One region of the Clostridium sp. AWRP genome, then DNA from elsewhere that is predicted to be linked to it. Evidence: riboswitches for the same ligand, from Rfam matches in the RefSeq annotation. Region 1 holds a riboswitch; each other region holds the start of a gene.

Region 1 (7,236 bases):
TGTATTTTGAAAGATGTTACGCACACCGTGTAAATGGTAAATATGAGAAGAATTTTTCAATAAATTTGAGAGCAATTGAAAGTTTAGGATATGAATCCACAATCATATCCACTGATGGAGGCCAGGTTGAGAATCCTGTGTGGAGTGAAGAATTATACGAGTATATATCGTTTTTGAAAAATTCAGGATTATCTGAAGAAGCTGTTAATAATATGACAAAAATATACCCAGCAAAAATGTTAGGTCTTGATTAGGCAGTAAATGAAATTTTATTACATTATGACAGGGAGGAAATTATGATTAAATTATATGACGAAGGTGCATATTTATTAAATGGAGAAGAATTGTACTTTGACAATAAAGAATGCAATGAAAAACTTAAAGCAAAATTAGGAAAAGATTATGTTAACAAGGAAGAAGCTAAAAAACAAACTATAACTTATTCTATACTGCAGAATCATAATAAATCAAAAGATAATGTAAACTTAAATATTAAATTTGATGCTCTTGCTTCTCATGACATCACTTTTGTAGGAATTATACAAACATCTCGTGCCAGTGGGCTTACAAAATTCCCAATACCATATGTGCTTACTAATTGCCACAATAGTCTCTGTGCTGTTGGTGGAACAATTAATGAAGACGACCATTTATTTGGATTATCTGCTGCAAAGAAATATGGAGGAATATATGTTCCACCTCACTTAGCGGTTATTCATCAGTATATGCGTGAGATGATGGCAGGTTGTGGAAAGATGATTTTAGGATCAGACAGTCATACCCGTTACGGAGCACTTGGTACAATGGCAATAGGTGAAGGCGGCGGAGAACTTGTTAAACAACTGCTGTCTCAAACATATGATATATCCTATCCTGGAGTTATAGGAATTTATTTAACAGGGAAACCACAAAAGGGTATAGGACCACAGGATGTTGCCTTGTCTATAATTGGTGAAGTATTTAAGAATGGCTTTGTTAAAAACAAGGTAATGGAATTTGTAGGACCTGGAATAGAAAACTTATCTGTAGAATACAGAACTGGCATTGATGTAATGACTACTGAAACTACATGTTTGACTTCCATATGGAAAACTGACAGCAAAGTTTGTGATTACCTTGAATTACATGGAAGAAAAGAGGACTATAAAGAATTAAATCCTGGAAGTGCTGCATATTATGATGGAATTGTATATGTTGATTTGTCAAAAATAAAATCTATGATAGCAATGCCTTTCCACCCAAGTAACGTATACACTATTGAAGATCTTAATGCAAACCTTTATGATATATTGGATAAAGTAGAAAAAGATGCTAGAAGGAGAATGTCTAACAAAAATCTTGATTTTTCTTTAAAAGAAAAGATAAGAGATAATAGATTATATGTAGAACAAGGATGTATAGCAGGATGTGCTGGAGGTAACTATGAAAATATTTGTGAAGCTTCCAGCATATTAAAGGGAAAATCTATTGGAAATGATGAGTTTACATTAAATGTTTATCCTTCCAGTCAGCCTGTTTATTATAGCTTAGCTCAAAACGGAATTGCTGCAGAATTGATGCAGACAGGAGCAATAGTTAAGACAGCTTTCTGTGGACCATGTTTTGGAGGAGGAGATACACCTTCTAATAATTCACTCAGCATAAGACATACAACTAGAAACTTCCCTAATCGTGAAGGCTCAAAACCTAATGATGATCAGCTTTCTTATGTGGCACTTATGGATGCACGTTCAATAGCAGCAACAGCTGCTAACAAAGGATTTGTTACAGCAGCTACAGATTTAGATGTAGATTACAATATACCTAAATATTATTTTAATAAGACGATTTATGATAACCGTGTTTATAATGCTTTTGATAAAGGAAATAGTGATGTGGAATTAAGATTTGGACCTAATATAAAGAACTGGCCGGATATGCCTGAGCTTTCAGATAACTTAATACTAAAAGTGTGTTCTTTAATCAAAGATCCTGTAACTACAACAGATGAATTGATACCTTCAGGAGATACATCTTCTTATAGGTCAAATCCATTAAAGCTTTCAGAGTTTACACTATCGCGTAAGGATCCTGAATATGTTGGAAGATCAAAACAGATTCAAAAATCAGAAAAAGATAGACTTGCAGGAAAGTCTCCTTTTGATGCAAATAGGGATCTAGAAAAAGTATTTAGTGTAATAAAAGAGGAGTTTGGCAATATAAATACAAGTAATACAGGTATAGGAAGCATGATATATGCAGTAAAGCCTGGAGATGGTTCTGCTAGAGAACAGGCAGCCAGCTGTCAAAAAGTTTTAGGCGGATATGCTAATATTGCAAGAGAATATGCTACTAAAAGATATCGTTCAAATTTGATTAATTGGGGTATACTTCCTTTTGTTATGGAAGATGAACCACAATTTGAATGCGGTGATTATATATTTATTCCTAATATAAGAAAGGCTGTTGCTGAGAGACCATCTGAAATAGATGCTTATGTGGTAAAGGGGAGTCTCAAAAAGTTCAGTGTAAAAATTGACAAACTTACTGAGAAGGAAGTAAATATATTGTTAGATGGATGTTTAATAAATTATAATAAAACAGATAAATAATCTAGTGTAATAGATTTAATTGGTAATAAAAGTTTTAACAGAAATATTGTTGTGAACGATAAATGTATGATTAATATTTAGAATATAACTGAAAAGCTGCATTGGATGGAGGATTAACTTCAAGCTAATGCAGCTTTTTATTTAAAATACAATAAATTATTATTTTGAGGCAATTTTACAAAAGTCAGGAAGAAAATAGGGGTGCTCGTTGTGCATGATAACTATTATAAATCTTATGAAATCTGAAGTATTTTTAAGATGAATTAAGAAATACAGAAGATTAATAATATAGATACAGATAATAAGCATTGAGAATTTTTATTATATATGATTATATATATGTAATATAAATATTAGCACAGAATGTTGATAAAAAATAGTACAGATGGTAAATAAAACATTATAGAGTTTGTTTACACACAAGGGAGGAAAAAGAATTGGATAAAATTGTTTTTGGTGAAGCTAATAGATGTATTGGATGTAAAGTGCCCCAATGTAAAAAAGGATGCCCTGTAAGTACCCCTATAAATGAAGTAATAAAACTTTTTAAAGAGAACAAAATAAAGGAAGCCGGGAAACTTCTTTTTAAAAATAATCCCATGTCAGCTATTTGTTCACAAGTTTGTCCACATGAAAAGTTTTGTGAAGGCCATTGCGTGCTTGGTAAAAAAGGAACTCCTATAAAGTTTGGACTTATCGAAAAATATATATCGGACTTTTATCTTAATTTTATAACGTCAGCTGATATAAAAAAGTTGAATAAAAAAATTGCAGTAGTAGGATCAGGTCCAGCAGGATTGAGTATTGCTTTTATAATGGCAAGAAAGGGATATGATGTGACTATATTTGAATCCCATGAAGATATAGGAGGAGTTTTGAGATACGGAATACCTGCATTTAGACTTCCAAAAGATATTTTGGACAGGCTTAAAGATAAACTTTTCCATATGGGAGTTAAGATAAGGCCTAATACTCTTATAGGTCCTGTTATAACTGTTGAAGATTTGTTTAGGGATGGATACAGGGCGGTTTATATAGGAACAGGAGTGTGGAGCCCAAGGAACTTGGGACTTAAAGGAGAAACTTATGGAAATGTGAATTATGCCATAGATTATCTTAAGAATCCTGAGTCCTATAATTTGGGAGATAAAGTTGCAGTTATAGGTGCAGGAAATGTTGCTATGGATGCTGCAAGGACCATAATTAGAAATGGATCAAATGACGTAACTATAATTGCAAGAAGTGATGAAGAACATGCAGGAGCAGATAATATAGAAATCGATTATGCCAAACTTGATGGAGTGAAATTTCTCTATAAAATGGCACCAGTTGAAATAACAGATGATGGAATTAAAATAGTTCCAACTGAAGTATCATTTGATGAAAATACCGGAAAAAAGAAAGTAATGCTAAAAGATGAGGAAGAAAAGCTTTTTAATGCAGATTCTATAATAATTGCTGTAGGCCAGGGGCCTAAGGCAAATATAGTAAACAATTCTGAAGGAATAGAAGTGAATTCCAGAGGCCTTATACAAACAGATGATTCAGGAAGAACTACAAGGTCTGGGGTTTTTGCATCAGGTGATGTGGTAACAGGTGCCAAAACTGTTGTTGAAGCAGTAGAGGTTTCAAAACATCTTGTAAATGCTATGGAAGAATATATAAATACTATGGATAAAAGATTTGAAAATTCAGATAAAAATTAAAAAATATTTTTATTGAAATTCCATATCTTAAGGTGTATATTAATAATGTAGTAAAAAGTATATAAATTGGATGAATACAGTGCGAGATAACATCTAGTTGTTGACCGAAGAAGCAATGATATACCGCCACGGTTATATCAAAAACTTTCAGGTAAAGGGAGCGCTGTGGGACAAAACTCTGAAAAAGCTGCTAAAAAAGCAGTACCAAAGGTGAAAGATATGTAATATCGAAACTCTCAGGTAAAAAAACAGAGGATATGTGGACTATTGGGTAAATAGTCTCCATATCCTTTTTTAATGCGTAAAAATATGAAGGGGGTCTTATGTTATGGAAGAATTAAAGAAAACTCCGCTGTTTGATGCCTATAAGAAATACGGTGCAAAAATAATAGATTTTGCAGGATGGGATATGCCGGTTCAATTTGAATGCATAACAGCTGAACATCAAGCAGTGCGTAAAAAAGCAGGATTATTTGATGTCTCACATATGGGAGAAGCAGATATAACAGGAAAAGATGCACTAGAATTTGTTCAAAATTTAATAACAAATGATGCAGCTAAGATTAAAGAAAATCAAATATTATATACACCTATGTGCTATCCAGAAGGTGGAATAGTAGATGATATACTTGTTTATAAATTTACAAATGAGCACTTTTTTCTCGTAATAAATGCTGCAAATACGGATAAAGATATTGATTGGATGAAAAAAAATAAGGGAAATTTTCAGGTGGATATAAAAAATATATCTCCTTCAATTATACAGCTTGCAATTCAGGGACCAAATGCACAAAAAATACTTCAAAAATTGACGGATACAGATTTAAATAGCATCAAGTTCTATTTCTTTAAAAAAGATGTACTAGTTGCAGGAAAAAAGTGCATGGTTTCAAGGACAGGATATACAGGAGAAGATGGATTTGAAATTTACTCAGGGACTGAAAATGCAGAGTATCTATGGGACAAAATTCTGGAAACTGGTAAGGAAGATGGCATAAAACCAGCAGGACTTGGTGCAAGGGATACTTTGAGATTTGAAGTTAGCTTGCCTCTTTATGGAAATGAATTGTCTGACTCGATTACACCTCTTGAAGCAGGTATAGGAATTTTTGTAAAATTGGATAAGGACAATTTTATAGGTAAGGATGCTCTTGTAAAGCAGAAAAAAGAAGGACTAAAGAGAAAAATAGTTGGTTTTGAAATGAAGGAAAGAGGAATTTCAAGGCACGGATATGAAGTTTTTGCAGAGAATAAGAAAATAGGAGAAGTAACCACTGGATATCGCTCACCTTCTTTAAATAAAAATATAGGTTTTGCTTTAATTGATTCTAAATACGCACCCATTGGAACTTCTATTTCTATAAAGGTGAGGAATAAGCTTTTAAAGGCGGAAGTAGTTAGTAAAAAATTTTATAATAAAAATTATAACAAATAGCGGGGAGGATTTATAAATGAAAACTATAAAGGAATTATTGTATTCAAAAGATCATGAATGGATAAAAGTTGATGGGGACAAAGCTTATGTTGGCATTACAGATTTTGCCCAAGATTCTTTAGGAGAGATTGTTTTTGTTGAACTTCCTGAAGTGGATTCAGAATTCTCAAAAGGTGATGTATTTGGAACAGTCGAATCTGTAAAGGCAGCGTCAGATTTGTGCATTCCAGTTTCAGGTAAGGTATTAGAAGTAAATGAGGAACTTGTAGATAGTCCTGAGGGTCTCAATGAAGATCCTTATAAAAACTGGATAATTTCAATTGAAGTATCAGATGAATCGGAATTGAAAGACTTACTTGATGCAGCAAACTATGAAAAAATATGTGATAAGGAGTGATTTATATGCATCCTTATTTACCACTTACAGAAGAAGACAAGAAAATTATGCTGGAGAAAATAGGAGTAAGCAGCATAGATGATCTGTTTTCTGATATACCAGAAAGTGTTCGTTTAAATAGAAAATTGAATATAAATGATGGAATGTCCGAGCTTGAGGTGGAATCCTACATTAAAGACATTGCAAAATCAAATAAAAGCTTGGATGATCTAACCTGCTTTTTAGGTGCAGGAGTTTATGACCACTATATACCTTCTGTGATAAAGCACATAACGTCAAGGTCTGAGTTTTATACTGCCTATACTCCTTATCAAGCTGAAATAAGCCAGGGTACACTTCAGACTATATTTGAGTACCAGACGGTTATGGCTAATTTAACAGGTATGGAAGTTTCAAATGCTTCAATGTATGATGGAGCTACAGCTTGTGTGGAAGCAGCACAAATGGCTGCAAATGTGACAAGACGTAAAAATATAGTTGCCTCAAAAACTTTAAATCCTGAAGTTAGAAAGGTTCTTAAAACCTATTTGAGATTTAAAAATTTAAATCTAATAGAAATAGATGAAGCAGGTGGAGTTACTGATATAGAAAAACTTAAAGGCGAGATTAATAAGGATACAGCAGCAGTTATAGTTCAAACACCAAATTTTTTAGGACTACTAGAAGAGCTGCAGGATGTGGAGAAGTATGTTCACGATAATAAATCCCTTTTAATAGTATTTTGTGATCCTATTTCTCTTGGAGTATTAAAGAGTCCTGGAGAATATGGAGCAGATGTAGTTGTAGGTGAAGGACAATCTCTTGGAAACAGTATGAATTACGGCGGCCCTTATCTTGGATTTTTAATTACTACTAAAAAATATTTGAGAAAGATTCCAGGAAGAATTGTGGGTGAAACTACGGATTCAGAAGGTAAGAGAGGCTATGTACTAACACTTCAGGCAAGAGAGCAGCATATAAGACGTGAAAAGGCTTCTTCAAATATATGCTCCAATGAAGCACTAAATGCACTGACAGCACTTATATATTTAACTACCTTAGGTAAAAAGGGAATTAAAGAAGTAGCTTATCAAAATGTTCAAAAATCTCATTATGCATTTAAAAAAC
Region 2 (7,236 bases), 500 kb from region 1:
TTTATCTTCTTTAATACCTAGTGGATATCCAGAGCCATCCATTCTCTCATGATGCATTAATACACCATAACTTACTGAAGAATCTAAATAGGGGATTTCTTTTACAAAATTATAACCTATGGCAGGGTGAGTTTTGAAAACTTTGTATTCTTCTGGGGTGAGATTTCCCTCTTTATTTATAATATCTTTACTTATCTTTATTTTCCCAAAGTCATGTAATACGGCTGAGTAAGTCAATAAATTTATATCCCTTTTGCTAAATCCCAACCATTTTCCAAGTATAAAACTTACGGCTGCTACGTTTACGCTGTGTCTGTAAATGGTATCATTGCCACTTCCATGGAATACTATATTTTTAATAACTAATCCTGTAGAATTAAACTCTTCCTGTATTTTTTCTGAAAAAGTTCTTACTTCCTTTATTTCAGGAGCTTTTAAATTAGAAATGGTATCAAATATATTTTCCAAGTTATAAGAAAATTCATTAAAAGTATTCTCAAGTTCCTCTACAGTTTCAATTTTAGCAGTTAAAGGATCTTCCGAAGTATCTTCTACATAAATTTCTACTTCGTCAACAATAATATTTTGTTTTAGCTTTTCTATAGCCGATTCCGTAATTGCAATATCTTTAGCTAACAGCATTTTATTTTCAAAGGTTATATCACTTGCTGATATCATTCCTGGTTTTAATTCACTTATTCGAACTAATTTCTTTTTTGACAACATACTATCTCACCTCATATAAATCATTAGAATAGCAATATATAGTAACTATGTATATGTTATCGTAGTATTATTGTATTTCTAAACATGTTTATAGCAAAATTTAATTTTATTTATACCTATATTTAAATTTGCATTCAATATATGGAACATATGAGGCTTCTAAGTGGAAAATCTAATTTTTAAAGCTGTGAATTGGAGCAGGAATTCTTCCACCTCTAGCTATAAAATTTTCACTTGAAAATTTACTTACAGGCATTATTGGTGCTTTCCCCAGAAGTCCCCCAAAATTTGCTTCATCTCCGATATTTTTTCCGTACACAGGGATTACTCTTACAGCAGTTGTTTTATTATTAATCATTCCAATAGCAGATTCATCTGCTATTATGGCAGATATAGTGGATTCAGGAGTATCACCAGGTATACCTATCATATCAAGACCTACAGAACATACACAAGTCATTGCTTCTAATTTTTCAAGGTTAAGAGCACCTGAATTTACTGCACTTATCATACCTTCATCCTCACTTACAGGTATAAATGCACCACTTAATCCTCCAACTTGAGATGCTGCCATTATGCCTCCTTTTTTGACTGCATCATTTAATAACGCTAGAGCAGCAGTAGTACCTGGACATCCACAGCTTTCAAGGCCCATTTCCTCAAGAACTCGCGCAACACTGTCTCCTACAGCAGGTGTAGGTGCCAGTGATAAATCTACTATACCAAAAGGAACGTGTAATATTTTTGAAGCCTCTCCAGCAACTAATTGCCCCATTCTTGTTATTTTAAAAGCTGTCTTTTTTATTGTTTCTGCAACTACATTGAAATTTTGCCCCTTAACTTCTTCTAGAGCACATTTTACAACGCCAGGACCACTAACACCTACGTTTATTATGGAATCAGCTTCTCCAACTCCATGAAATGCTCCTGCCATGAAAGGGTTATCTTCTACTGCGTTTGAAAATATTACTAATTTTGCACAACCTATACTCTCATTTTCTCTAGTGAGATAGGCAGTTTCCTTTACTATTCTTCCCATGTCCTTTACTGCATCCATGTTTATTCCTGCTTTTGTAGTTCCTACATTTACAGAAGAACAGACTTTTTCAGTGACAGCTAGGGATTCTGGTATGGACTCTATAAGTATTTTGTCACCTTTAGTATAACCTTTATGTACAAGTGCGGAAAAACCTCCAATAAAGTCAATACCTAAAGTTTGGGTAGCTTTATCTAAAATTTTGGCATATTCTACATAGCTTTTATCAGAACTTGCTTGGGCTATGAGTGAAATAGGTGTAACGGATACTCTTTTATGTATTATGGGTATACCATATTCTGTTTCAATCTCTTTGGCGGTTTTTACTAGGTTTTCGGCCTGCTTAGTTATTTTATCGTAAATTTTAGTTCTTGCTTTTTTGCCATCACTATCTATACAATCTAAAAGCGAGATACCCATAGTTATGGTTCTTATGTCTAGATTTTCTTTGTCAATCATGTTTATGGTTTCCATAATGTCTTTAGTATTTATCATTTAACTCAACTCCTTAGTTTAAATTTGGTGCATAGAAGTAAATATGTCTTCTCGTTGAAGCTTAATGACAACTCCTATTTCTTTAGCTTTATTTTCAAGGTCATTCTTTAGTTCTACAAAATCTGTTTTCATTTTTGATAAATCAACTAGCATTACCATTGTAAAATAGCCTTCTATGAGAGTTTGGTTTATGTCTAAAATATTTATGTTATTTTCAAATAGTACGGAAGTTACCTTGTAAATAATACCTGTTTTGTCTTCTCCAAGCACGGTTATAAATGATTTCATTTTATAATCCATCTCCTTTAAATAGTTTGTATTGATTAATTCTATTATTAGCAATTATAAAAAAAAAGACCAAATTAAATTAGTCTCTGGAAAATAAGATTTTAAACAATAACTATTAATTTACTCAATAATTATTATTTTGTATAAAATCCTCTGTCCCTTGTACCTGAGAGTTTCACCCAACTTTGGCTTTCCCCTTCGGTGCTCATAAGAGTCTCTCCAGAGGTTCGTCTAATAACGGTTTAAAAGTTTAATCCCATTATTTTCATCCGACCCTTTTAAATTATCACAATTATATCATATTAAAAAAGCCAATTCAAATATATTATTGCAAATTTCACTTAATGAATGTCATAAGTTAAGTTGATGTTAAAAAAAGTTTTATTTAACATTAACTTAAAAATACCATATTAAAATAAAACATATAATTGATGCAAATTTATATGTTGGAGGAATTTTATGTTAAAAAAACTACATTTAAACATCTCAAAGTTATCTTTTGGTAAGGAGAAAAAGTTTAATCTATCTTTTTTTAATAGTGTGGGAGTAAAAATAGTTTGTGAGATTGGAATACTTATAATATTCATATGCAGTATATTAGGATTGACATCTTATTACAGTGCTTATAGAGCTATGGAAGATAGTATAAAATCTTCGCTTGAAAGTAGGGCAGTAGAATCTTCTAAACTCATAGATGCGACTTTAAAACAGGACGTTAAAGCAATTGAAGAGTTAGCATCAAATGACATTATAAAATCAATGAATACTTCAATGCAGATATCTCTTCTTAAGATGAGAGCAAAACAATTAGGATATGTGAACTTAAATGTGATGGATTCAAGTGGTATGATTTATATGCAAACTGGTGAAAAGACTAGAGCTAATTTAGAGGATACCAAGAATTATTACCTTAAAAATGCGTTAAGTGGGAAAATATCGATTTCAGATCCAGTGATGAATACAGATGGGCAGCAGATAATGGCGGTGGCAGTTCCAATAAAAGATTCTTATGAAAAAATTGTAGGAGTATTATTTTCAAATGTAAGTATGGAAAGTTTAAATAAATTAGTTCAAAATGAAAAGCTGGGTAAAAGCGGATACTGCTTTATAATAAATAAGGAAGGGGTTAAGGTAGCACATAAGGATTTGAAACTGGTGCTAAATAAAGATAATACTATAGAAGATGAAAAAAAAGATCATTCTTTAAATGAACTGGCGATTTTAGAAAGAAATATGATAATGGGTAAAAGTGGCTCGGGATACTATAAAAAAGATAATGAAGATATGTTTATGGCCTATGCACCAATAGCTGATTCAAATTGGTCATTGGGGCTTACTATAGATAAGAGTGAAATATTTAGTGAAGTAAATATGTTAAAATACAAAATAATTATGATAACTGTTCTATTTATTATGATAGGATTCTTTATAGGGTTATTTATAGCTGGGACTATAAAAAAACCACTGCATAAAATAAGAAAGTATGCCCTGGAGTTATCAAAGTTTAATTTAAACTACAGAATACAAATTGACAAAAGAGATGAATTTGGAGATACGGCTTCAGCATTAAACTATGCAATGAATGAAATAGAGTATATTATAGAACAAGTAAAACTAAAAAGTGGAGAAGCTTTGGAAGCTGCGGATAATGTAAATAAAATGTTTGAAAAATCCCATTCGGAAATAAAATTGGTTTCAGATGAATCTTCACAAATATGTTCTAATATGCAGGAAAACTTATCTTCTATAGAAGAAGTTAACCAAAAGATATCAAATGTAAAGTATGAAATAAAAAACTCAGCAAAAGAGGCAAATCAAGGTCTGGATCTTGCAAAAAACATAAGGGAAAGGGCTTTAAATATTAAAAAAAATACGGAAAGCTCAAAACATGACTTTGAAAATTATTATACACAGTATAGTGATGAATTAAGAGATGCACTGGAAAATGTGAAAGTAGTAAAAAATATTTCTATAATGGCTGAAGAAATAAAAACTATATCAAATAGAACAAATATATTAGCATTAAATGCCAATATAGAAGCTGCAAGGGCTGGTGAATATGGCATGGGATTTATGGTGGTGGCAGAAGAGGTAAGAAAATTAGCTATGCAATCTTCTGATATGGTAGGTAATATACAATTAAATGTAAAAAATGCTTTAAAATCTGTAGAGAAACTAGCCCTATCAGCGGAGAGTATATTGAAAATTTTAGAGGAAAATATTTTGTCGGATTACAGAAAAATGGTGGACATAAGCAAAGATTATGAAAAGGATGGATTGAGATTTGAATCTGTATTAAAAAAGTTTTGTGGGCTTATGGAAAATATAGATGAATCTTTTTTAGTAATAACTAAAATAATGTGTATTATAGTAGACTCGTCAAATAATGGAACTAAGGCATCTGCAGATATATCAGAGAATATAGATGAAATAGCAAATGAAAATAGGGCAATATCTTTGTATACTATGAGAAATGCAAGTGGATCTGAGGAGCTTCTTCACATTTTAAGTAAATTTAATGTATAATATTAATTGAAAAGTAAATTTTATGTTAATATAGGAAGTGTGAAATTTATATGGAAAATTTAGGCGGGAAAGTAGCAATAGTAACAGGAGCTTCCAGAGGAATAGGAAGAAGTGTTGCTGTAAATTTAGCAAAATGCGGTGCAAATGTAGTAATAAATTATAAAAAAGATGAAAAAGGGGCTTATCAAACTTTAGATATGGTAAAACAAGCTGGTTCCGTAGGAATGGTAGTACAAGGAGATGTTAGTTTATATAGTAATGCTGAAAGGATGGTACAAGGTACCTTAAGTAAAATGGGAAGAGTAGATATACTTGTTAATAATGCAGGAATTTCTAAAATAGGACTTTTTATAGATATGAAAGAAGATGAGTGGAATTCTATTATAGATGTGAATTTAAAGGGAGTACTTAATTGTACGCACTCTGTATTAAAACATATGATTTCTAAAAAATCAGGATCCATAATAAATATTTCTTCTATGTGGGGAAATGTAGGTGCTGCTTGTGAATCCATTTATTCTGCATCTAAAGGAGCTATAAATCTTTTTACAAAATCTATTGCGAAGGAAATGGCACCTTCGAACATAAGGGTAAATGCAGTTGCACCAGGGGTAATTGATACGGAAATGAACTCCTGGTTAAAAGAAGATGAGAAGAAAAACTTAATGGAAGATATACCTATGGGCAAATTTGGACAATGTGAAGACATAGCCAAAACTGTATGCTTTTTGGCAGGCGATTCATCCGCATATATAACAGGACAGATAATAACCGTAGACGGTGGAATGATATGAGAAATGAACCTTTAGTGTAATATACATATAAAATAATAGTAGTAGTGGACGATAAATAGAATATGGAAAAAATTAATTTTAGTAAAAGGGATGGTTAAAATATTGATGTTATAGGATGAATAATTATGAACAAAGTTATAATATTAGATGATATGATATATGTAAGATATAGGGTGAGACGTGTATTAGAAGATGCGGGTATTGGGGTATATGAATGTGGAAATTCCTTTGAGTTCTTTAATAGGTTATATGATAAAAAGGAAGAAATAAATTTGATAATACTTGAGGTGGGATTAAGCACTGAAGATGGATTTGAAGTACTTAAAAAGATAAAGGCTAAAAAATTAAACATTCCTGTAATGATACTTACAAAATTAAATTCTAGAGAAGCATTTATAAAAGGTATAAAAGAAGGTACTTCAGAGTATATATTAAAACCTTTCAATAGTAAAAATTTAGTTAAAAGAATAACGAAACTCATAAAATCTACTAGAAATTCAGATAGACCAGAAGAAATAGTATATTTGAATTTTCAAGAGTATATTGCCAGACAAATTGAAAAATGTGGGGCACAAAATAAAAAGCTTTCAATTATCATGGTAAGCTTAATAAAAAAATATTATACAGAACAAGATGAGAAAATAGAAGTAAAGGATAGTTACCTTATTTTACTTGATTTAGTTTATGAAAAGTTGAGAAGTCTTTTTAAGGTACCAGATTTATTTGAAAAATATGGATTATCTACTTTTATAAGTGTAGTTCCAGACTGCAATTATAGAAAAATTGTTTCAATTGTTCATGAAATGGAACATATTTACAATAAAATAAAAATTATGAATGAAAAGTATAGAGAATACGATCTTAAATGCAGCTATGTTATTTTTCCTGATGATGGAACAAATAAAAAATATTTAATGGATAAATTAAATATTAAAATGAAAATGAAGATAAATAAAGAAAAGTAATGTTTTTTGGCAATAAAAAATAATATTGTGTAGAAATTTCTACACAATATTATTTTTTATTTATTTTATGTAATCTGAATGAACATATCCTGTTAAAGAACCAACAGTTACTTTATACCAACGTCCATCCGTGCCTGTTATGGTTACTTTGGTTCCAGAAGATAGAGTGGATATAATACGACCAGTCCAGGGATTATTTCGTAAGTTTAATACCGAAGACTTATTACTTAATGTTACAGTACCAGTTTTCAAAGTTGTAGACTGAACTTTTGCAGCAGTTGTTACTATGGACTGTGAATTGCTTATGTAGCTAGAAGAAACATATCCTGATTTTCCGTTTGCAGTTACCTTATACCAGCTTCCGCTAGTTCCTAGTATATTTACAGCGGTACCATTAGCAAGTGAG
Region 3 (7,236 bases), 1.8 Mb from region 1:
ATAAAGTATGGAGGGATGCTATAAAGCCTTACTTATAGCAATAAATTCCAATAAATTTATACAAATTAAATCTATTGGAATTTTTTATATTTGGGTATAGCACCAATACATGATATGATAAAATAAAGGATGTGTGAAAAAATGAACTTGTTAACTGCAGAAAATATAAGTAAAAGTTACAGCGAAAAAATATTATTTAAAAATATATGTTTAGGTATAAATGAAGGAGATAAAATAGGTGTTATAGGTGTAAATGGTACCGGGAAATCCACACTTTTAAAAGTAATTGCAGGATGCGAAACATCAGATGGAGGCAAAATTACTAAATCAAAAGAAACTTCTATAGGATACCTTCCCCAAAATTCTGATTTTGCAAACAGTAATCTAACAGTACTTGAGCAAATTTTTAGAGGAACTTCTCCTGTTATGAGCCTTTTACGAGAATATGAAAAAACTCTTAAACTCATTGAAAAAAATCCAGAAGACAAAAGTCTTCAAGCTAAAATTGGAACCTTAAATTCCAAAATGGATGCACAAAATGTGTGGGAAATTGAAAGTCAGGCTAAAACTATTTTAACCAAACTTGGAATAAATGATTTTAATGAAAAAATATCTGTGCTCTCTGGAGGTCAGAAAAAAAGAGTAGCCCTTGCATCTGCTCTTATAACCACTTCAAATCTTTTAATACTTGATGAACCTACAAACCATCTTGACGATGAAACCATAGAATGGTTAGAAGAGTTCTTAACAAAACGAAATGGTGCCCTACTTATGGTAACCCATGATAGATTTTTTTTGGACAAAATAACTAATAGAATGTTTGAACTTGATAGGGGAAAACTCTATAGTTATATGGGAAACTATAGTAATTTTCTTGAAGAAAAAGCTGAAAGACTTGAAACTGAAAATGCCAATGAAAGGAAACGTCAAAATCTTATAAGGAAAGAACTTTCCTGGATAAGAAGAGGCGCAAAAGCAAGAAGTACAAAGCAAAAAGCCAGAATAGAAAGATTTGAACAATTAACTACAGAAGGTACATCCTTGAATAAATCAAAACTTAACATTAGTCTTCAGAGTACACGAATTGGTAAAAAAGTCATAAACCTGAATAACATAAACAAAAGTTTTGGTAAAAAAACATTAATTAGAAACTTCACTTATAACGTACTAAATGATGACAGAATAGGCATCATTGGCCCTAATGGAAGTGGTAAATCCACTCTTATGAATATTTTAGTTCAAAAAATTCTGCCAGACAGTGGTAATATAGATATAGGCGAAACAGTAAAGATAGGATACTACTCTCAGGGAATTTCTGATATGGATATGAATGAAAGAGTAATTGAATACATACGTGGGACATCAGAATATGCCTCAACTTCATCGGGTGAAAAAATAAGTGCTTCTGCTGTACTTGAAAATTTTCTATTTGAACCTTCAGTTCAATGGACTCCCCTTGGAAAACTTTCAGGAGGGGAAAGAAGAAGATTATATCTTCTAAAAATACTGATGAATTATCCTAATGTACTTTTACTGGACGAACCAACAAATGATCTTGATATAGAAACACTTACAATTCTTGAAGATTACATCAATAACTTTGAAGGAGCTGTTATAGCTGTATCTCATGACAGATACTTCCTTGACAAAACAGTTGATAAAATATTCTCTTTTGAAGGAAATGGTAAAATCACTCAATATACAGGAAACTACTCCCATTTTCACGAAACTGCAAAAATACCCGAAGAAAAAATAAGCATTAAAAACAATACAGCTAAAAACAATTATAAGTTGCAAAAAGAAAAATCTTTAAAATTTACCTATGCAGAACAAATGGAGTTTGACAAAATAGATGAGGTAATCGAAAATCTAGAAAAATCTATATCTGAAAAGAAAATAGAAATGGAAGCTGCTTCATTTGATTATATACTTCTTGAAGATCTCTTATCCGAAAAAAATTCACTGGAAAAAGAACTAGAAGAAAAGATGGACAGGTGGACTTACCTAAATGAACTCAATGAAAAAATTGAGCAAGATAAAAAACACTAGACATTGTTATTAGCACTGTCTAGTGTTTTTTTCTATCAATACTTTATTTTTCAACACTTGTTATCTCATCATTTCTATCTTGCACTTCCATATTATAGAAACTTTCATTTTTAGGAAGCTCCATTCTAAAGCAGGAACAGTTCTGTACATAAGCCTTTGCACTTTCAATAGAAAATTCGCTTATATGTCCACCAAATTTCTTATCTTTATTTATGAAATGAAAATGATATCCAGGGACATTAAGACCTTCAACATAATCTGGACATCTAAATCCAACCACATATCCATAAACATCATTATATTCAAACATAGGCTGATCTTTAACAACTTCAGCCATAGGCTTATAGGGCACATTCTGTTTTACAACAGTACGTGTTTTTACATAATTAAATTTACCCTCCATATAGAAAGCATAAAATATATTTTTGCTTTCTATAAAGCTGTCCAATTCTTTTCTTATATCTTCATAAGAAGTACAATTTTGAATATTATAAGTATTATAATTTTCCAATTCAGTGACTACAGCAAAAGGAACAGATACGTTTTGGGAACATACATATACACTGCCATCAGGTTTGGTTCTATAAAAAGTTCCATTTAAGAGAGTTAGTTCACCATCTAGACCTTTAAAAGTACCTATACCAAAGTTTCCTTTTTTAAGAAGTTTAGATAATGAAACACATCCATCATATAGTCCCGAAACAAGTGCATTTATTGTAGACATTTGATATATATGGTTTGGGACTTTCACCTCATCATCCATCTTACATTCACCTCTATGTCATTATATCATAGCAAATTCCTACTTTCTACTCTAAGAATCTATCACTACAATTAAACACACATTTGTTTAAACTAATTAGAGGGTTGACCAAATTTACAAATCTGAAAAATTTAAATTCATAACATTTAGAAATAAATTTCTTTACTGTTAACCTATGCTAAATTTCTTTTGGTCTCTTCTTCAGTTTTCTTTTTTGATTTAAATATCCTGTAAATCACCCCAAGCATTATAAACCATACAGGTGTTACAAATAGAGCTACACGAGTTTCATTATTAAGTGTTAATGTAACTATAACAAAAGCAAAGAATGCTAGAATTATATAGTTCATGATTGGATAAAGTGGCATTTTAAATTTGTTCTTGGCAGCAAGTTCAGGTTTAGTTTTACGATATTTCATGTGACAGATAACTATAATTGCCCAGATATATATGTAGCAAAATGTTGATATACTTGTAATTAGTACAAATACTTCACCTGGCATAATATAATTTAAAATAACTGCAATTAAGATAATGGCTGCAGAAAATATTGCAGCATTACAAGGTATATGATTAGAAGTTAACTTTTTCATTGACTCAGGTGCATTATTTTCTTTAGCAAGAGAGTAAACCATACGGCTTGTACTGAAAATACCACTGTTACAAGCAGATGCAGCTGACGTTAGTACAACAAAATTTACAATGCTTGCCGCTGCTGCAATTCCAACTGAAGCAAATACCTGTACAAATGGACTTTTAGCTGGATTGATTGAATTCCATGGATATATTCCCATAATAACAGCAAGTGCTCCTACATAGAAAATAATAATTCTAATTGGAATGTTATTAATAGCCCTTGGAATAACATGTTCTGGATTTTCAGTTTCACCAGCTGTTAAACCAACCAATTCAATTCCAGTGAAAGCAAATACAACCATTTGAAATGAAAGTATAAAACCATTTACCCCATTCGGTAACCAACCGCCGTGTCTCCAAAGGTTTGAAAAACTAGATGCACCAGCATTTGTAGAAAATCCTTTAATAATCATAAATGTACCAACTATAATAAGCGCCAAAATGGCAACAACTTTAATTAATGCAAACCAGAATTCCATTTCACCAAACAATTTTACTGCAGTAAGGTTCATAATTAGTAAAACTACAAGAACTATAAGGCTTGGCACCCATCTAGGTATATTCGGAATCCAGTATTGTACATAAAGTCCAGTGGCAGCTACATCGGCCATAGCAAGTGAAATCCAGCAGAACCAGTATGTCCATCCAGTAATGAATGCTGCTTCTTCTCCTAAATAATCGTACACAAACTCTACAAAAGAATGGTAGTTTAAATTAGAAAGCAATAATTCACCAAGGGCACGCATTACAAAAAATAAAATAATTCCTGTTATAGTATATGCAAATAAAATAGATGGACCAGCCAAGTGAATAGACCTGCCTGAACCAAGAAATAATCCAGTACCAATTGCACCTCCAATTGCAAGTAATTGGACATGACGGTTTTTTAGTCCTCTTGATAAATTTTGATTTTCTGATGTTAATTGATCCATTTTATCCCTCCACCTTAGCTAAAAAGCATGTACTAAAAATGCCTTTTCCTATATAAATATTTTGTGATTGGAGATACAAATGGGAATAGATAAGATCCAAATGAAGTAATTGATTATGTATTACTTTTTATAAGATATGTTACCTTTCCCCTGTCCTTTTACCTGAGAGTTTCGCCCTGCGACTTTCTCCTTCGGTGCTCAATAAGAGTCTCTCCAAGGATTCATCTAATAGCGGTCATCTCTATAATTAAATAGGTACCTGAAAGATTTACTTCTTCGGTGAATGGCAAAAGCCATAACTCTCCCACTATCTTCATCTGAATTATTAATTTTATTATATACTAATACATATTTAATAAAATTGCAACAACTTCTTCACTTTTAATAAATATAAATTACATTTATTCATAATTTTAAAAAGTATTTATACTAAAGTGACCATACTAAGTTAAAACTAAATAAAATTGGAGGAATGAAAATCCTTTTCTATTTAATTAATTCAAATCTCCATTTTTGGCTTATTTCAGGATACTTTTCATGATCTACTTCACTAACAAACATGTCTATTGGTCTTGCGAATACACCACAGTTACCGTAAAGAGCTTTATATATAACTAATTCTTCTTCTGTCTCAGTATGTGTTGCAAAATCTAATATTAAGTAATTTTTATTTTTGAAGTGTCTAACCATCTTTCCTTTATGATTTCGTAATTCTATTTTTCTTTTTTCTAATTCGTCCATATATTTCACACTCCCAAATACATATTAATAATCTTCTTTACTAACATCATTTACCCACTGCAACATCAGGTCAGATTACTTATCGTAGTTGCATAATTGATATTATAATTTTATGGATAATACCTCAACTAATATTTTAATAAAAAAAATCGTAAGTACAATTATAATTACAGGACGTACTATTTTTGATCCGCTTTTTGTAAAATAACCAGAGCCAATGTAATTTCCAGCAATACTAAATAAGCCTGCGACCAAACCCAAAACTAAAAATACTTTTGCATTTATAATAAATGTTACTAGACTAGCTATATTTGATGATAGATTTATAGCTTTTGTAATTCCTGCAGAAGTATTCATTTTCAAATTTGCAATGCTCGTCAATAATAGAAGTAAAAATGTTCCTGTTCCTGGGCCATAAAACCCATCATATATCCCTAAAAAAAATGCAATTAGCATACATATTATGTAAGTTTTATAATTAATTGATGCTTCCTGTTTATTATCTTCAAAATTATGCTTATGCAAAACATAAAATGCTGTTACAGGCAAAATGAATAACATTAAAATTTTGAAATAGAAGTCTTCTATTCTTAAGGAAATAAGAGCCCCAAGCGGTGACCCAATCAAAGCACAAACTGCACTACAAATTCCCAGTTTCAACTTTATATATCCATTTTTAGCATAGCGACATGTAGCTATAATTGTCCCCATACAAGAACTCATTTTATTTGTACCAATAGCAAAATGAACCGGAATACCTGAAATCATATATGCCGGAAGTGATATAAGTCCTCCTCCCCCTGCAATTGCATCTACAAAGCCCGCAATAAAAACTAGTGGGCATACTATAATATATGTAATCATTTCTAACCTCCCCATAAATTCATACAATATTGATATTACCAACTTTTTAATATATAATCAAATTTATATATTTTACTTATCATATAAATTAAATTTATATAGAGGTGAAAAATTTGTTTAAAAATATGAATTATGTTTACGAAGTATATAGGTCTGGCAGCTTCTCCAGGGCAGCAGAAAATTTATATATAACACAGCCTGCCTTAAGCATTGCAATCCGTAAATTGGAACACCAACTTGGACAACCTTTATTCGAAAGGGGAAAATTGCCTCTTAAATTAACAGATGCCGGACAAATGTATATTGAAAAGGTTGAAAAAATTATGGATATGGAAAAAGAATGTACTGATTATTTTCAGGAATTAAATGAATTAAAAGTAGGGAAAATTATAATCGGCGGAGCTATAATTTCTATGACATATTTGCTTCCTGAACTTATTGTAGAATTTTCTAAAAAATACCCTGGAATTAAAATTGCAGCAAAAGAAGCTTCACTCCCTATCTTAAAAAATATGCTTGCAGATGGTGCCATCGACTTGATTTTAGATACTGACTGGTTTGAAGAAGATGTTTTTTCTTCCATACCTTTATTTAGTAATCAGATTTTACTTGCTATTCCTACAAGCATTAAAATAAGTAAAAAAATTTTTAAATATGGCATGACCTCTGCTCAAATAAAAAACAATGAGCATCTTTTTGATAGTCAATCTGCAGTTGACTTATATGAGCTAAAAGATCTTCCATTTCTCTTATTAGAACCAACCAATGAAATTTTTAGAAGAACTGAAGCAATTTTTAATTATTATCAAATTACACCTTTTGTAAAAATGTCATTTAACCAACAGATGACTTCATTTGAATTTGCTTCAAAAGGTCTTGGAGCTGTTTTTATTTCAGATACGTTAGTTAAATATTCGCCAAATGCAGAAAATCTTCGCTTTTACAAACTAATTTGTCCTATGCCAAAACGAGGAGTTTCTATTGCCTATAACAAAAATCAATATCTTTCTAATGCCTCTAAAAAATTTATCGATTATACTATTAAATTTTATCAATGAATTTCTATGGTTATTTTTGACATATAATAAGAAATATTATATACTAAAGAATAGAATATGTTGACTAACTAGTTAGTCTAATTTTAACTTGTATAAATAGGAGGTAAAAAGGATGCATAAATTGATCGATTTAACAATCAATGAAGAACAATTGAAAAAAACAGCAGCTAGTGCCAAAGAAAAAAACATCATT

What was found. Region 1 has a riboswitch for glycine ahead of gcvT (glycine cleavage system aminomethyltransferase GcvT). Riboswitches for the same ligand answer to the same signal wherever they lie in the genome.
Region 2: another riboswitch for glycine. It lies ahead of DMR38_RS14820 (ACT domain-containing protein); the one in region 1 lies ahead of gcvT (glycine cleavage system aminomethyltransferase GcvT).
Region 3: another riboswitch for glycine. It lies ahead of DMR38_RS03970 (amino acid permease); the one in region 1 lies ahead of gcvT (glycine cleavage system aminomethyltransferase GcvT).

What each region holds. Positions count from the first base shown of each region.
Region 1 covers NZ_CP029758.2:2,725,879-2,733,114, reverse strand. The annotation lists gene DMR38_RS12410 (DUF6282 family protein) at 1-254, shown strand, start outside; gene DMR38_RS12405 (hydratase) at 297-2,591, shown strand; gene DMR38_RS12400 (NAD(P)-dependent oxidoreductase) at 3,029-4,297, shown strand; glycine riboswitch at 4,466-4,559, shown strand; gene gcvT (glycine cleavage system aminomethyltransferase GcvT) at 4,626-5,732, shown strand; gene gcvH (glycine cleavage system protein GcvH) at 5,749-6,129, shown strand; gene gcvPA (aminomethyl-transferring glycine dehydrogenase subunit GcvPA) at 6,135-7,236, shown strand, end outside.
Region 2 covers NZ_CP029758.2:3,224,541-3,231,776, reverse strand. The annotation lists gene DMR38_RS14830 (HD-GYP domain-containing protein) at 1-726, opposite strand, end outside; gene DMR38_RS14825 (PFL family protein) at 899-2,257, opposite strand; gene DMR38_RS14820 (ACT domain-containing protein) at 2,276-2,545, opposite strand; glycine riboswitch at 2,689-2,778, opposite strand; gene DMR38_RS14815 (methyl-accepting chemotaxis protein) at 3,005-5,071, shown strand; gene DMR38_RS14810 (SDR family oxidoreductase) at 5,122-5,865, shown strand; gene DMR38_RS14805 (response regulator) at 5,991-6,830, shown strand; gene DMR38_RS14800 (SH3 domain-containing protein) at 6,891-7,236, opposite strand, start outside.
Region 3 covers NZ_CP029758.2:882,131-889,366, reverse strand. The annotation lists gene DMR38_RS03985 (GDSL-type esterase/lipase family protein) at 1-38, shown strand, start outside; gene DMR38_RS03980 (ABC-F family ATP-binding cassette domain-containing protein) at 142-2,049, shown strand; gene budA (acetolactate decarboxylase) at 2,093-2,812, opposite strand; gene DMR38_RS03970 (amino acid permease) at 2,986-4,380, opposite strand; glycine riboswitch at 4,521-4,607, opposite strand; gene DMR38_RS03965 (DUF1653 domain-containing protein) at 4,867-5,121, opposite strand; gene DMR38_RS03960 (TSUP family transporter) at 5,224-5,985, opposite strand; gene DMR38_RS03955 (LysR family transcriptional regulator) at 6,111-7,043, shown strand; gene DMR38_RS03950 (pyridoxal-phosphate dependent enzyme) at 7,156-7,236, shown strand, end outside.